2 regions of the Nocardia sp. GCM10030253 genome follow, and region 1 is predicted to be linked to the other one. Evidence: predicted binding sites of a transcription regulator. Region 1 holds the regulator's gene; the other holds the start of a gene.
What was found. Region 1 encodes HspR, which represses chaperone genes until heat shock. Its sites were predicted from a motif close to ANNTGAGTNNNNNNNACTCANNT; they were not measured.
Positions count from the first base shown of each region.

Region 2: the regulator HspR is predicted to act here: its motif matches at 2,251-2,273, upstream of lon (endopeptidase La).

Region 1 is NZ_JBHTDL010000012.1:493,815-502,568, reverse strand. It holds gene ACFQZZ_RS28645 (PucR family transcriptional regulator) at 1-1,069, shown strand, start outside; gene dnaK (molecular chaperone DnaK) at 1,553-3,406, shown strand; gene grpE (nucleotide exchange factor GrpE) at 3,403-4,059, shown strand; gene dnaJ (molecular chaperone DnaJ) at 4,084-5,253, shown strand; gene ACFQZZ_RS28625 (heat shock protein transcriptional repressor HspR) at 5,253-5,669, shown strand; gene ACFQZZ_RS28620 (globin domain-containing protein) at 6,201-7,370, shown strand; gene ACFQZZ_RS28615 (FAD-binding oxidoreductase) at 7,378-8,163, opposite strand; gene ACFQZZ_RS28610 (FAD-binding oxidoreductase) at 8,179-8,754, opposite strand, start outside.
Region 2 is NZ_JBHTDL010000003.1:127,065-135,818, reverse strand. It holds gene lon (endopeptidase La) at 1-2,172, opposite strand, end outside; gene ACFQZZ_RS03035 (TetR/AcrR family transcriptional regulator) at 2,384-2,965, opposite strand; gene ACFQZZ_RS03030 (crotonase/enoyl-CoA hydratase family protein) at 2,962-3,654, opposite strand; gene ACFQZZ_RS03025 (MFS transporter) at 3,856-5,322, shown strand; gene ACFQZZ_RS03020 (cytochrome P450) at 5,849-7,114, shown strand; gene ACFQZZ_RS03015 (hypothetical protein) at 7,345-8,700, shown strand.

The sequences.
Region 1 (8,754 bases):
CATCCCGGCGGCGCGGATCCACGCGCCCGTGGCGGCCATCGAGTACACCAGGCGCTTGGCCCAGCACGAGGTTCCGCTCAATGCCCTGGTTCGCGCTTACCACGTCGGCCAGCGGCGTTTAACCGAGCTGGTTTTCGCTGAACTGCGGGCCACTGATACCGCGCCGGTGGATCAGATCATCGTCATGGAGGCGATCACCACCAGGCTGTTCGAATACCTCGACCGGATCATCCAGCAGGTCGTCGTGGTCTACGAAGGCGAGCGCGAGCAGTGGCTGGACGACCGCAACAGCGCCCGTGCGCTTCGCGTCCGCGAAGTGCTGGCGGGGAAGGGGACCGTCGATATCGACGCCGCCACCGAATCGATCCATTACCCACTGCATTGGTTCCATCTGGCACTTATCGTTTGGTATCCGGACGCCCGCGCCTACGGTGACGAGCTGGCCGGGCTGCAACGATTCGTCCGCGAATTGGCCGAGGTGGCAGATACCGGCGCGCGCCCGCTGTTCGTCGCCGACGATCGGATGAGCGCCTGGGCGTGGCTGCCATATCGGTCGGCGCAGCCCGACGCTGTCGCCAGGGTCCGTGGGTTCGCGGCCGCGTGTCCGGATGCGCCGCGGGTGGCGATCGGCACGGTGGCCTCCGGAGTGCCGGGGTTCCGCCGGTCGCATCGGCTCGCCCAAGGTGCGCGCTCGGTCGCGCTGGCGCAGGGAGACGCGGAACCGAGCATTATCGCGGCCAGCGACCCGGGGTTGTCGGTGGCGGCCCTGCTCAGCGGCGGGATCGCGGAGGTCGGGGAATGGGTTTGCGAGGTGCTCGGCGACTTGGCCGCCGACAATGAGAACGACGCACGGCTGCGTGAGACGCTACGGGTGTTCCTGCACAGTGGGTCTAGCTACAAGGCGGCCGCCGCAGAACTCGATCTGCACTCCAATTCGGTGAAATACCGGGTCGAGCGGGCGGTATCGCGGCGCGGCAGGCCTATTACCGAGGACAGGCTCGATGTCGAGCTGGCGCTGCTGGTTTGCCACTGGTACGGGTTGCCGGTGCTGCGGCCGGATACGGCGTAACTGCCCAACCGGCCGTCCCGGGTTGAACTGGGCTCGATCGAGTGCGCCCAGGACGCGTTGGTCGGAGATGAATTCGGGGCGTCTTGTTCGCAGAGGTTGTCGCAAATCACGCAGACCAGCTTGGTGACACCCATCCGCCTGTAACTCCCGACCAGCTCCGCGTTGATCACAACTGGCGCACATTCCTGGCCTGCGATGACACGGCTGACGAGAATGGCGACGGCACGCCTCGGGTCAGGTCCGGGAATAGATCGCTGAGGGCCCAGGTTGAGCTGTTCGGCAATGTTGAGTATGACTGGCTCAAGTTTGAGTTGACTCCCGACCGCAAATCGGTGCAGGATTGAGCCGACCACGCTCAGCGTTGCTGGGACCGTGCTCCGTGAGGTGCTTGGGGCGAGGTCTCGCGGCACAGGAACAACTGGCCGCAGGGCGAGCGTTCGCCCAGCACCGACACAAGTAGTTACGTCAACTAGGAGGAAAACCATGGCTCGTGCGGTCGGAATCGACCTCGGGACCACGAACTCGGTCGTCGCCGTTCTCGAAGGCGGAGAGCCGGTCGTCGTCGCCAACTCGGAAGGATCGCGCACCACCCCCTCTGTCGTCGCATTCGCGAAAAACGGCGAGGTACTGGTCGGTCAGCCGGCCAAGAACCAGGCGGTCACGAACGTCGACCGCACCATCCGCTCGGTCAAGCGGCACATCGGCACCGACTGGTCCGTGGAGATCGACGGCAAGAAGTACACCCCGCAGGAGATCAGCGCGCGCACGCTGATGAAGCTGAAGCGCGACGCCGAGGCCTACCTCGGTGAGGAGATCACCGACGCGGTCATCACCGTCCCCGCGTACTTCGAGGACGCGCAGCGTCAGGCGACCAAGGAAGCCGGCCAGATCGCCGGTCTCAACGTGCTGCGCATCGTCAACGAGCCCACCGCGGCCGCGCTCGCGTACGGCCTGGACAAGGGCGACAAGGAACAGACCATCCTGGTCTTCGACCTCGGTGGCGGCACCTTCGACGTCTCGCTGCTGGAAATCGGCGAGGGCGTCGTCGAGGTTCGCGCCACGTCCGGCGACAACCACCTCGGTGGTGACGACTGGGACGAGCGCGTCGTCTCGTGGCTGGTCGACAAGTTCAAGGCCAGTGCGGGCATCGACCTGACCAAGGACAAGATGGCCATGCAGCGGCTGCGTGAAGCCTCCGAGAAGGCCAAGATCGAGCTGAGCTCCTCGCAGAGCACCTCGATCAACCTGCCCTACATCACTGTCGACGCGGACAAGAACCCGCTGTTCCTCGATGAGCAGCTGACTCGCGCCGAGTTCCAGAAGATCACCTCGGACCTGCTCGACCGCACCCGTGCGCCGTTCCAGTCCGTGATCAAGGACGCGGGCATCTCGGTCAAGGACATCGACCACGTCGTGCTCGTCGGCGGCTCCACCCGGATGCCGGCCGTCACCGAGCTGGTCAAGGAACTGACCGGTGGCCAGGAGCCCAACAAGGGCGTGAACCCGGACGAGGTCGTCGCCGTCGGCGCCGCCCTGCAGGCCGGTGTGCTCAAGGGCGAGGTCAAGGACGTCCTGCTGCTCGATGTCACCCCGCTGTCGCTGGGCATCGAGACCAAGGGCGGCGTGATGACCAAGCTCATCGAGCGCAACACCACCATCCCGACCAAGCGGTCGGAGACCTTCACCACGGCCGATGACAACCAGCCGTCGGTGCAGATCCAGGTGTTCCAGGGTGAGCGCGAAATCGCTTCGCACAACAAGCTGCTCGGCTCCTTCGAGCTGACCGGCATCCCGCCGGCCCCCCGTGGCGTGCCGCAGATCGAGGTCACCTTCGACATCGACGCCAACGGCATCGTGCACGTGACCGCGAAGGACAAGGGCACCGGCAAGGAAAACACGATCAAGATCCAGGACGGCTCCGGCCTGTCCAAGGAAGAGATCGACCGGATGGTCAAGGACGCCGAGGCGCACGCCGCCGAGGACAAGGCCCGCCGCGAGGAGGCCGAGACCCGCAACCAGGCCGAGTCGCTGGTGCACCAGACCGAGAAGTTCATCAAGGAGAACGAGGACAAGGTCCCCGGCGACGTCAAGGAGAAGGTCGAGGCGGCCATCGCCGAGGCCAACGAGGCGCTGAAGGGCACCGACATCGCCGCGGTCAAGTCGGCCGTCGAGAAGCTGGCTACGGAGTCGCAGGCGCTCGGCCAGGCCATCTACGAGGCGTCGGCGGCCGAGTCCGCGGCGTCGGGCAATGGCACCGGGGCTTCCAGCTCCGCCGACGACGACCAGGTCGTGGATGCCGAAGTTGTGGACGAGCCGGTCGACACGGAGAAGAAGTGACACAGGGCAACTCGGAACAAGAGCCGATCACTTTCGTCGACAACCGCAAGGTGGATCCGGAGACCGGCGAGATTCGGGAACCGGCCGCGGCAGACGCTGCCGCGGCCGGGCCGGATAAGGGCAACGGTGCGGACGCCGTGCTCGGCGCCGATGAGGGGGCTGCGATTCTGGCCGACAGCATCAGCAACGAGCTGGCCGAGCGCACTGCCGACCTGCAGCGGTTGACCGCGGAATACGCCAACTACCGGCGTCGGGTCGAGCGTGACCGCAAGGCCACCATCGATACGGCCAAGGCCTCGGTGGTCACCGAATTGCTCGGCGTGCTCGACGATCTCGATCGCGCACGGGCGCACGGTGACCTGGAGACCGGACCGCTCAAGTCGGTCGCGGACAAGCTGGCCGATGCGCTGCACAAGCAGGGCCTGGAGGAATTCGGTTCGGAGGGTGAGCCTTTCGACCCGACCCTGCACGAGGCCGTGCAGCACGAAGGATCCGGGCACGACCCGGTGATCGGTGTCGTCATGCGCAAGGGCTATCGCTTCGGCGATCGGGTGCTTCGGCACGCGCTGGTCGGGGTAACCGACGGCGTGAGCGATCTACCGGTGAGTGAAGCATCGAATGCTGGTTCTGATGCCGGCACACCCAACCAATAAGAACGCGAGAGGAGGAGATGCCCGGTGAGTCAACGGGAGTGGATCGAGAAGGACTTCTACAAGGAGCTGGGCGTTTCCTCCAGCGCCTCCCAGGACGAGATCAAGAAGGCGTATCGCAAGCTCGCTCGTGACCTGCACCCGGATGCCAATCCCGGTGACACCAAGGCCGAGGAGCGGTTCAAGACCGTCAGCGAGGCGCATGCCGTGCTGTCGGATCCGGCCAAGCGCAAGGAATACGACGAAACGCGAAAGCTGTTCGCCGGCGGCGGTGCGTATGGCCGGGGCGGGTTCACACCCGGTGCGGGCGGTGGGTTCTCCCAGGACTTCAATATCGGCGACATCTTCGGCCAGGCGAATGCGGGCGATGGTGGCCTCGGTGACCTCCTCGGTGGTCTGTTCAACCGGGGTGGCACCCGGACCGCGAGCAGTCGCCCGCGCCGTGGCGCTGATGTGGAGACCGAGACCACGCTCGGCTTCCGTGAGGCCGCACAGGGCGTCACCGTTCCGCTGCGGATGACGAGTCCGTCACCGTGTACGACGTGTCACGGCAGTGGTGCGAAGCCGGGGACAAGTCCCCGAGTGTGCCCTATCTGCAATGGAAACGGCGTCATCAGCCGTAACCAGGGCGCGTTCGGTTTCAGTGAACCCTGCGACGAATGTCGTGGCACCGGCTCGATCATCGACAACCCGTGCGTCGACTGCCACGGCAGCGGCATCCAGAACCGGACCCGCACCATCACGGTGCGTATCCCACCGGGTGTCAGTGACGGACAGAAGATTCGGCTGGCCGGTCAGGGCGAAGCGGGGCTGCGGGGCGCGCCGTCGGGCGACCTCTTCGTCACCGTGCACGTCAGCCAGGACAAGGTCTTCGGCCGCAACGGCGACGACCTGACCTTGGTGCTGCCGGTCAGTTACAGTGAATTGGTGTTGGGCACAACCGTTTCGGTGCCCACCCTGGAAGGGCGCGTCGGCGTCAAGGTGCCGCCGGGCACCGCGGACGGCCGCATCCTGCGGGTGCGTGGTCGTGGCGTGCCGAAGCGCGGCGCCGCAGGCGGTGCCGGTGATCTGCTGGTCACCGTCAAGGTCGCGGTGCCACAGAAGCTGGACGACAATGCCGCCGAGGCGCTACGGCGCTACGCGGAGGCGGAGAAGGCCAGCGGGTTCGATCCACGTGCGGGATGGGCAGGTGCGTGATGTCCGGTGATCCGAAGAATGCGTCAGGTGGGCCGAATAACGCGGGCCGCACCGAGGCTCAGGTCTTCATGATCTCGGTGGCTGCACAGTTGGCGGGCATGCACGCGCAGACACTGCGCACGTATGACCGCCTCGGACTGGTTACGCCACAACGGACTTCGGGTGGCGGTCGGCGCTACTCGGCCAGGGACGTCGAGCTGCTGCGCGAGGTGCAGCGGTTGTCCCAGGACGAGGGCGTCAATCTGGCCGGCATCAAGCGCATCATCGAACTCACCAATCAGGTTTCGGAATTGCAGCAGCACGTCGCCGAGTTGTCGGCCGAGGTGGAGCGGCTGCGAGCGGGCTATCGCCCGGATCTCTCACCGCCGCAACGCAGTACCGCATTGGTGGTGTGGAAGCCCCGGCATCGGCGCTGACACCTCCTGGCTACCATCGGGCCCCGGTGTTTCGGTTCATCACGAGTGAGCCGAAGCCCGGGGCCCGATGTCGTTGAGCCGCGACGGTAGCCAGAGATATGCCGGATCTGTCGGCGCGCCCGGCGGCCCGCCCTGCGGAGGTGGCGGCGAGTTGTCCTGCGGTTTCAGGCCGCTCGCCAGGTCGCGGGGTGCGAGACGGTTGCTGAGGTGAGGTAACTGGTTGCGGATTCGGAGTTGCCGCACGGTCGCTCCGATAGCTGGATCTGGACGAAACTTGCAAAAAGGATCATGCAAATTCAGTGAGCCTGTGACTGATTTCACCCAAATAATCGATCCCACAGTCGGTTTCTACGGCGTTTCGCATTTCGAATCCTCGTTTCAGGGGAATTACACGCTTGATGTTCCAACGGAGGATTCCGTTGCTGGCAAACCTCACCTACACTCGGTGGCATCGGCTGCTGTCGAGTGTCCCGCGGCACCTCACTCGCCGGCTCGGTTTGTGTTCGAGTGCGAAATGGGGTTGTGACACAAATGGATTCGCGGACTGTCGCTTTGATCAGAACGACGTTCAAGGCGGTTGCTGCGGAAGAAGGGGGGCCCGCGAGACTGGCCAGTTCGTTTTACGCGATCTTGTTCACCGATTACCCGCAAGCCCGCGATTTCTTCCCGGCAGCGATGGATGCGCAGCGTGACCGATTGGTCAAGGCCATCTCCTACGCGCTGGAACGGCTCGAGGAGCCGGACAAGTTACTACCGTTCCTAGCCCAGCTCGGCCGCGATCACCGCAAATACGGTGTGCAGCCTGAGCATTACACCGCGGTGGCCACCTCGCTGAAGACCGCGATGCGGGTGTTTGCCGGCACCGAGATGTGGACCGATGAGGTAGAGCGGGCCTGGGACGAAGGCCTGACCATCATCAGCGAAACCATGATCGGCGCGGCGGAAAAGGAGACCACGCCGGCTGCTTGGACCGGGACCGTGGTCGAGCGCCGCGACGTGCTGCGCAACCTGGCCGTCGTGCGGCTGCAACTGGATCAGCCCATGCAGTTCGCCGCGGGCCAGTACATCAGCGTGCAGGTCCCGTCCCGACCGAGGATGTGGCGCTACCTGTCGCCCGCCGTACCCGCAAACACCAACGGGGAGATCGAATTCCACATCCGCAGCGTGCTCGGCGGCTGGGTCAGTCCGGCCATCGTCGGCCACACGAATATCGGCGACAAGTGGCTACTCGGTTCACCCCTCGGTGGGCTGGGCATTCCACGCAACACCAAACGCAAGATGCTGATGGTCGGCTGCGGCACCGGCATCGCCCCACTGCGCGCCCAGCTCATGGCTATGGCGCAGCGGCGGGTCAATCCGCGAGTGCACCTGTTCGTCGGCGGCCACCACCCCTGCGACCTATATGACATGGCGACGCTCAGCGCGCTGGCCGTGGCCAACAAGTGGCTCACCGTGACACCGGTGACCGAGAGCGACGAAAACCCCTGGTGGTACCTGGAACCCGGCGAACCTCAACGGTCCTGGCCCGGCCTCGAGCAGCGGATGACCGGACAGATCGGCAAGGTCGTCGCCAGCTACGGGCCATGGGCCGACCGCGACGTGCAGATCGTCGGATCGCCATCCATGGTGCAGACCACCAAGTTCCGCCTGATGGCAGCGGGCACCCAGACCAAGAACATCCGCCACGACCCGCTGTTCTGAGTTCGGGTCAGATTCCTTCGAATTGGATTCTTGCGGTGGGGGTTCCGGTTGCGACGAGTCGATCTACCGTCGCGCGGGTCATGGCGGGGGAGCCGCAGACCAGGACCTGGTGGTTGGTGAACGCACCGTGCGAGCCGACCACATCGGCGAGAGTGCCGTAGAGCATTTCGTCCGGCGGGAAACCGATATCGACGCGGGAGTGCTCGTACCACTCGTCGACCCAGCCCGGATCGTCCGGGGTTTCCACCACCGGAATGACGGTGAGCCAGGGCAATTCGTCCGCCAGCAGGTAGAGCATGTCGGCCGCGTACAGGTCGCGTGGGGAACTGCCGCCGATGAACAGGTAGGTGGGTGGTGGGTCTTCGTGCCTGGCCAGGTCGAGGATCTGGGCGCGCAGCGGGGCAAGGCCGGTGCCGCCCGCGATCATCACCACCTCGTCGCCGTCGGGATCGACGGCGAAAGTGCCTGCCGGGGCGGTGATCTGCCATTCGTCGCCCGGTGCGGTGTCGGCGACGATGGAGCCGCTGCACCAGCCGCCGGGCACGGTCCGCACATGGAATTCGAGTTTGCCGTCCAGCGAGGGCGGCAAGGCGGGGGAGAACCTGCGCCGCATACTCGGCTGCTGTGGCACCCGCACCTCGACGGACTGGCCCGCCGTGAACGGCACGAATTCGCCGATCAGCCGGATCACCGCGAGATCGTGGCGCAGCCGATGGTGGCCGACGACGGTCGCTTTCCATTCAGGTGCGGTATGGATATCGGGCGCAGCACCGTTGCCGTGCAAGTCCCCCAACGGAGCCTCCTCGTTTCACACAGGGTCGGAGCTGATATTCCACTCCGGGGTGCCCACCGCTATCAGCGCGCGGCGGGTGTCGGCGATCATCCGCGCCGATCCGGCGATCTGGATCTGCCGATCCGCCCACGCACCGAAGCTGGCGACCACCGCACCGAGATTACCGATCAGCGTCCGGTGCATGCCGTAGGGCGCATCCGAAGGCGGATGCGGGTACCACCACGGGTTGGTCTTCTGTTCGCAGACCGGGACGATGGTCAGCCACGGATTGCTCTGCGAGAGCTGCCACATGTTCTCCACGTCGTACAGGTCGCAGGGGTAGCGGCCGCCGATGAAGAAGTGCACGCGCGGGTTGATGCCGCGCTGGCCCATTTCGATGAGCTGCGCGCGTAATGGGGCGATGCCGGTGCCCGCGCCGATCAACAGCACGTCGCGGCCGCTGTCGCGGTCGACGTGCAGTCCGCCGAGCGGGCTGGCGACCATCCACTTGTCGCCGACCCGGGTTTCGTTGACGATCGCGGGGCTCACCCAGCCGCCGCGGATCTTGCGGATGTGGAATTCGATCTCGCCATACGGGTTCGCCGGAATCGC
Region 2 (8,754 bases), on a different contig from region 1:
GCCGCCGATCGGCAGCACTCGGCCGTTCAGCGTGACCTCGCCGGTCATGCCGACGTCCGCGCGGACCTGCCTGTCCAACGCCAGCGACACCAGGGCGGTGACCATGGTGACGCCCGCGGAAGGACCGTCCTTCGGCACCGCGCCCGCCGGGAAGTGCACGTGGATATTGCGATCCAGCACCGACGGTTCGATGCCGATCTCCTCCAGGTGCGAGCGCACATAGGTGAGGGCGATCTGCGCCGACTCCTTCATGACGTCGCCGAGTTGGCCGGTCAGCGTCAGCGACCGCTCACCCTCCGCGGCATTGGCCTCGATATAGAGGACGTCGCCACCGAGGCCGGTCACCGCAAGTCCGGTCGCCACACCCGGCACCGCGGTGCGTTCCACCGAGTCGGGAGTGAATCGCGGACGACCGAGGAAGTCCTTCAGATCGGCCAGGTCGATCCTCAGCGCCTCCTCCGGAACGGACTCGGCACCCTCGGACTTCACCAGTTCGTCGTAGCCGAGTTCAGCACCGTAACCCAAATCGGTCACCACCGATTCGCCTGCGGCCGAGCCGGTTCCGACCTCGGACAGCCGAGTCGCCGCCTTGCGCAACGCCTTGGCGATCAGCCGTTCCAGCTGCCGCACACCGGCTTCCCTGGTGTAGTTCGCGGCGATCTCACGCAGTGCCGCATCGGTGATGGTCACCTCGTCGGTGGTCAGTGCGTTGCGTTCCAGCTGCCGCGGCACCAGGAAGTCGCGCGCGATGTCGACCTTGTCGTCCTCGGTGTAGCCGTCGACGGTGATCAGCTCCATCCGGTCCAGCAGCGGCCCGGGGATGGTCTCCATGACGTTGGCCGTCGCGATGAACAGCACGTCCGACAGATCCAGATCCAGATCCAGGTAGTGGTCGCGGAAGGTGTGGTTCTGCGCCGGATCGAGCACCTCGAGCAAGGCGGCCGCCGGATCGCCGCGGAAGTCGGAGCCGACCTTGTCGATCTCATCCAGCAGGACAACGGGATTCATCGATCCCGCCTCTTTCATCGCACGGACGATCCGACCGGGCAGCGCGCCGACGTAGGTGCGTCGGTGACCACGGATCTCGGCCTCGTCGCGCACGCCGCCGAGGGCGACGCGAACAAACTTGCGGCCCATGGCACGGGCAACGGACTCACCCAGCGACGTCTTGCCGACACCGGGCGGACCGACCAGCGCGAGCACCGCGCCGGAGCCACGCCCACCGACGACTTCCAGACCACGCGAGGCCCGCCGCGAACGCACGGCCAGGTACTCGACCATGCGGTCCTTCACCTCGTCCAGACCGTGGTGATCGGCGTCCAATACCGCGCGAGCGGCCGAAACATCGGTGCTGTCGGTGGTTTTCACCGTCCACGGCAGTTCGAGCACGGTGTCGAGCCAGGTGCGGATCCAGCCGGTTTCCGGGCTCTGATCGCTGGCCCGCTCCAACCTGCCGACCTCACGCAACGCTTCCGCGCGGATGTCGTCGGGCAAGTCGGCCTGCTCGACCCGGGTCCGGTAGTCGTCGGCACCGTCGGGCTCGTCCTCACCGAGCTCCTTGCGGATGGCATTGAGCTGCTGGCGAAGCAGGAACTCGCGTTGGCTCTTCTCCAGGCCCTCGCGCACGTCGTCGCTGATTTTCTCGGTGACCTCGGCCTCGGCGATATGCGCCTTGGTCCACTCGATCAGCGTGGTCAAACGCTTGGCGGCGTCCGGGGTTTCGAGCAGTTCACGCTTCTGGTCGTTGGTGAGGTAGGGCGCATAGCCCGCGGTGTCGGCGATCGCCGATGGATCGGTCAGCTGATTGACCGCGTCGATGATCTGCCATGCCTCGCGGCGCTGTAGCACCGAGACAACCAGCTTCTTGTACTCGGCGGCAAGCTCTTTGGTGCGCCCGTCGGCAGCGGGCGTATCAACCGGCTCGGCCTCGACCCACAGTGCGGCGCCCGGCCCCGTCACCCCGTGGCCGATCTTCGCGCGTCGCTCGGCCTTCAGCACCGCCGCCGGCGCGCCGCCGCGCATCCGCCCGACCTGTTCGATAGTGGCGACAACACCGTAAGAGGCGTAGCCCTCGGTCAGTCGCGGCGCGAGCAGCACCGCTTCGGTCTTCGCCGCCCGCGCGGCGTCGATGGCGGCCTGCGCCGATTCGTCCAGTTCGATGGGCACGACCATGCCCGGCAGCACGATCGGATCGGTCAGGAACAGCACCGGCAGGTTCTGTGGTGTAGTCACGTGTTCGACCCTTCCAAAAGTTGAGCGATGCCCAGTCAACCCCGGCGGTTCCACGTTTGTTCCAGTCCGCTCCCGACGTTCGCTCATGGCGAACCCGGCGACTGCGGCCAGGGGACCGGCCCGGAGTCGCCGGGCGCCAGGCGGAATCGGGTCAGGGGTGAGGGGTCGCGACGACCGCGTGCAGTGCGGCGACAGCCGCCTGCCGCAACACCGGCGCCAGTGCCGAGGGCGGCGCTTCGACGGCGCCACGCACCCACTGCCTGCAGTACTCCTGGGCCGGTCCGATCCAGATCGCGTGGGCGAGTGGGTAGCCGACGGAGGTTGGCAGGCCGAGTTGCTCGAAGCGACGGGTGAGTGCCGCGAAGAATTCTCGATTCGGGTCGGTCAGTGCGGGCTTGGCCTCGCATGCCACCTCTTCGGGGAGGGTGGCGAACAGGAAGCGCGCCAACTCGCGGTGCTGCTGGACCCAGCTGAGGTGCGCATCGAGCATGGCCAGCAGTGCCGCCGTCGGATCGGTCGCCGAGTCCAGTGCCGCGACCGCGGTGCGCTGGTAGTCGAGCATGCCGTCGACGTAGACGGCGGCGGCGAGCGCCGGCTTGGAAGGGAAGGCATGGAACATGCTGCCGCTGGACAGGCCGAGTGCTGCCCGGACCGAGGTGATGGTGAAGCGGGAATAGCCGTTGTCGAGCAGTTGGCGCGCTGCTTCGGCGCGAATCCGGTCGCGAGTGTTCATGTGGCGGTGGGGAATTCGGTGTCGATGCCAGAACGTACGGCGGCGAGCACGGCGGCACGGACTCGTTGCTTGGTGCCCTGGTGGGCGGCCATCACGAGGTCGGTCAACCGGGTCGCCTCCGACTGCGCTCGCGTCGTCAACTCGACCGGGTCGGACACCAGGTCGTCCAGGAAGCCGAGTCGTACCGCTTCCTGCGGGCCGTACAGCGCGCCGGTGAGGGTGGCGCGATCGAAACCGGGTGCAGTCAGCTTGTGACGGGCCACCTCGACGCCGTAGTGCGGAATCGTCAGCCCGATCGCCACCTCGTTGAGGCCGAATTTGAAGCCGCCGTCGATCCCGATCCGCAGATCGGCGGCGAGCATCAGGAACGCGCCCTGGGCGATCGCATGTCCGGTGCAGGCGACCACAACCGGATGGGGGAAGCCGAGGATGCGGTGCACCAGATCACCGCCGGCACGCAGGGTCCGGACGATCGCCTCGGGATCGCCCTTGAACATGGCCAGGTCGTAGCCCGCCGAGAACACGCCGGGCCGACCGGCGAGCACGACCACCGCGGCGTCGGCCTCGGCTCGGTCGAACGCGGACCTCAGCTCGGAGAGCATCGACTCGGACATCACGTTGACCTTGCCGTCGTCCATCGTCAACGTCGCGATTCCCTTGTCGAATCGGTAATCCACGAGATCGGCCACGACTGCCTCCATAATTAGAGTGACTCTCTAGAGAGCAACTCTAGGACGATCGCAGTCGGAATGGAAGGCCGAAGACTCGGTCGCGTGGACCTCCGACGCCGACGGCACATTCGAGACTTGAACGGAACGAATCATTCTGTTTAAATAGAACGGAACCAAACATTCCGTTCCGATAGGAACGGGCTCGCTCAGGAGGCACCCGTGACCGCCGTCATCGAACATCCGCCAGTCGAAACCCGCAGTGCCGCAGTCGAATCGGAGGCCGAAGAGCACTACCCCCGCCGCTGGCTCGGACTCATCGCGATCCTCGCCGCCACCCTGCTCAACCTGCTCGACGCCACCATCGTCAACGTCGCGGCACCCTCGATCCGGATCGAACTCGGCGGCTCGGCCACCACCATTCAGTGGCTCGCCGCCGGGTACACCCTGGCGCTGGCAGTCGGCCTGCTCACCGGCGGACGGCTCGGCGACATGTTCGGACGCAAGCGAGTGATGATCGTCGGGTTGATCGGCTTCCTTGTCACGTCACTGCTGTGCGGCGTGGCCGGATCGATCGAGACACTGCTGATCGGCCGGGTGGCACAGGGACTGTTCGCGGCGATCATGGTGCCGCAATGCTTCGGGCTCATCCGCGATCTGTTCGGTCGCGAACTCGGCAAGGCCTACGCGGCTTTCGGCCCGCTCATCGGGGTGGCGACCATCGCGGGGCCGATCGTGGCCGGGCTGCTCGTCGATGCCGATCTGTTCGGAACGGGCTGGCGGTCGATCTTCCTGATGAACCTGCCGCTCGGCGCCGTCGCGCTCGCACTGGGAATCTGGATCCTGCCGTCGGGATCGCCGATCGAGGGCATGACGTTGGACCTGCGCGGCGCGCTCATCGCGGGCGCCGGGATGAGCCTGCTGCTGTACCCGCTCGTCGAGGGCCGCGAGCTCGGCTGGCCGTGGTGGTCGCTGGCTATGCTGATCGCCTCGGTTCCGGTGCTCGGACTCTTCGCGCTCGATCAGGTCCGCAGGTCGCGCACCGGGCGTACCGCACTCATCGAAATGAGCGTTTTCGCCAAGCGGTCCTACACCTCCGGCATCGGGTTCGTGATGGTCTTCTTCGGCGGCATCACCGGCTTCTCGCTGGCGATCGGAATGTTCTTGCAGCTCGGCCTCGGTTTCAGCCCGCTGAAGGCCAGCCTGACCATGGCACCGTGGGCGCTCGGCGCGTTCCTCGGCTCCGGCGCGAGCGCCGCCCTCGCTCCCAAGCTCGGCCGCAAGGTGTTGCACCTGGGACTGCTCGGCATGACCGTCGGCCTGGTGGCGCTGTTCTTCCAGTTCGGTAGCACCGAAGCTCCTGCGCCACTGGCATTCACACCGGCGTTGCTGGTCTACGGACTCGGCATGGGGCTGATCTTCGTCCCGCTGTTCGGCATCATCGTCGGCGATCTGGAGGATCACGAGGTCGGCTCGGCCTCGGGTCTGCTCGAGTCCTTCCAGCAGGGCGCGGCGGCGCTCGGTGTGGCCGGAATCGGCTCGATCTTCTTCGGCCGGTTCGCCATCGGCGATGGTGAGGGCGCGGCGTTGTCCGCGGCGCAGACGATCACCGGCGTGGCGATCGCGCTCACCGCGGTGTCCTTCGCGGTGGTCTTCGGTCTGCCGAAGCAAGCGAACCAGCAGCACTGAGCCGCCGCTCACGACGACGCAACCCCGGACTCTCGACGAGTCCGGGGTTGCGTTGCTTTGCCTGAGCCACTGCGGAATTCGGTGCGGCTAGCCCTTGGGAGTTGGCGATGCCGGGAACACGGCGTCGATGGTGCTGGTCGCACTCGCCGTCCTGTTCCCGACGTTCCTCAGGGCGAATTGATCCACCGAACGAGGTACCTGTGTAACAATCGCGCGGAGTGCCTCGGGCGCGCGGACATTCAGGCGTCGGCAACCACGCCCAGTCCGGTCACGGGGCTTTTCCTGGTTCATACCGCTCGAAACCGCTCGACCTTCCACCGATGCAGACCTGATGGATTGCTCGTCGAGTAAAGCCCCGCGGCGGTCATGATCCCAACATCACCACGGCCGGCCACCGCTGCTGCCGCTCCTCGAGACTGCATCGGACGCAAGTCAAACCGTTCGAACGTCGAAAGGACTGTGGGCAAGTGCACTACCTGGATTCACGCTCGGCCTCGGCCAACGCCGTATCGATGGCCGGTCGCGCATGACGGCCGCAAACGAGATTCTCGACTTGACCGGCGACTTCTACCAGGACCCGCACGCGGTCTACCGGACGCTGCGTGAGCGCGGTCCCATTCACCGCGTCCGATTGGAGGGGGTGCTCGGCTGGCTGATCGTCGATTACGACGTGGCGAAGCAAGCCTTCGTCGAGCCGAACATCAGCAAGAACGTCGGGTCACCCGAGGGCCAGGCCGTCCTGGCCAAGAACGGCGCGGCCGACATGTTCAACGGTGCCATCAACAACAACATGCTGTTCTCCGATCCGCCACAGCACACCCGGCTGCGCAGACTCGTTGCGAAGGCGTTCGCCAGCCGCGCCGTTCGGGATCTCGGGCCGCGGATCACCGCGATCGCCGACACCCTGCTCGACGACATGAGTTCCCGGGAAACCGTCGACCTGCTGGACAGCTACGCGTTCCCCTTGCCGATCGCGGTGATCTGCGAGCTACTCGGGGTGCCGGACGACGACAAGGACGCATTTCGTTCCTGGACCGCGATCGTTGTCAACGACTCGGCCCCCATCGAGGAGCGCACCAGCGCCGGCGTGAGCTTCTTCACCTATCTGACGGAATTGATCTCCGCACGCACCGACAATCCCCGCGACGACCTGCTTTCGGAGCTCATCATCGCGAAGGACGACGATGACCGACTCGACCAGCAGGAACTCATTTCCATGCTGTTCCTCTTGCTGGCGGCCGGACACGAGACCACCGTCAACCTGATCGGCAACGCTGTGCTCGAGCTGCTGCGTGATCCGGCAGCGGCCGAGCGACTGCGTGCGGACCCAAGCGGGATACCCGCCTACATCGAGGAGATCCTGCGGTGCCAGGGTCCGGTGCACTTGGCCACCGCCCGCTACACCACCGCGCCGATCACGTTGGGCAACCAGGACATCGCCGCCGGCGAATTTGTCATGATCTCCCTCGCGGCCGCCAACCGCGACCCGGAGCGGTTCGCCGAACCAGACCGGATCGACGCCGATCGCGGCGACAACAGGCATGTGGCCTTGGGGCACGGCATCCACTACTGCCTCGGCGCGACCCTCGCGCGGATGGAGGCCACCATCGCGCTCACTCGGCTCTTGGCCAGGATTCCGGCAATGTCGCTGAACGCGGAGGTCGGCGAGCTGATATGGCGCAAGAGCCTGCTGATCCGCGGGCTCGCCGCGCTCCCGGTCCGCCTTGTGCCGCACACCGATTCGACGGCGATGCCGATCGGCGACGATGCGAGGCAACCGTTGATGGTCTGACGACGGTCGTGCGCGGCGTTCATCGGCTGTAAGGACGTGCGCGTTCGCGCCGGTAAGTGCAGACGACTTCGAGCACAGTCTTCTGCACTACCGGCGACCGTCCGCCTTTGCCGACATCGCTCATGACGAGCCCAGGCCGGACCGGACCCGCGTTGACACCTCGGCGGAGCCGGTGAGAATGTGGGGGCCTTCATATGTCACTACCCGGTCAGCACTAGGGGGACCCCGCGATGTCAGTGATCGCCTCCGGTGTATTCATCGACTGGGAAGATCTGACAGGGCAGTCCAAGTTCACCGTCGATCTGATTACTTTCCCCATCTTCAGTGCATTGGCGGGCTGGCTGACGAACTGGACCGGCGTCCTGATGTTGTTCTGGCCCGTCACTTTCCGCGGTGTCCGAATCCCCGGCTTGCACGTGCTGTATCCGTATTTCCCGCGCCGGGTCCAGGTGCTGCCGACATTCTCCGGAGACGGCCGCAGGCTCGGATTCCAGGGATTCATTCCGGCACGCGCGGAAAAAATGGCCAGTATCTGTGTCGATAAGGCGTTGATGCGGATCGGCAGCCCGAAGGACTTCATCCACGAACTGGATTTGGACGGAATCGCCGATTACATCGCAGTACTCGCGAGCAAACAGGTGCAGCCGCTGGTCGACGAGCTGATGAACCGGGAGAACCCGGATCTCTGGCGGACCATGCCACGCGCGATGAAGCAGCTCGTCTATCAACGGGTGGATCGCGAACTACCCGCGCTGTGCAGGCGTGCGTTCGAATCGCTTGGCGACAATGTCGATCAGCTCATCGATATCAAGAGTTTCGTCATCCGGTACCTGCAGGACAACCCGACCATCCTGAAGGACCTCACCACCACTATCGCCGCACCCGAGCTGAAGTTCATGGTCCGCGTCGGCCTGCTCGGCGCGCCGTTCGGCCTGCTACTCGCACTGTATCTGCATGCGCACGAACACATTCCGGTACTCGGCTGGGTGCCGGGCTGGGTAATCGTGCTGCTGGCAGGCGCGGCGATCGGTGTCATCGTCAATGTCATCGCGGTCAAGATGGTGTTCGAGCCGGGTGATCCGCAACCGCGCTACAAGTACCTGTGGCGGCAGGCGCTGCTGGCCAAGCGGCAGCCGCAGGCGGCAGTCGACCTCGCACACATACTGGCCTACCAGGTGCTGACCCTGCCGAACCTGTCGAAGGAACTGCTAGAGGGCCCCAACGGCGACAAGACCCGCCAGCTGCTCGAGCGGTTGATCGCCGACGAGATCCATCGCCAGCTCGGCCCGACCACCTCGTTGGTGCGTGCGGCCTTCGGACGCCGCCAGTTCGACAACCTCAAGGTCGGCGCGGCAGGCGCCGCGGTCGGCTTGGCGCCGAGCCTGGTGGAGGACGAGGAGTTCACCCTCGAGCAGGCCGAGAAGATCGACGAATTCGCCGCGCGCAAGCTCCAGACCCTCACACCTGGTGAGTTCATGGAGATGTTCTACGCCTCGGTCGAACAGGACGCCTGGCTGCTCTACCTGCACGGTGCCCTTCTCGGTCTTGTCGTGGGCGCCACCCACTTGCTCCTCTTCGGTTGGTAGTCACCGGTTTTCGCGGTCAACCACACCTCGGGCACGGTTCTCACCCAAAATACA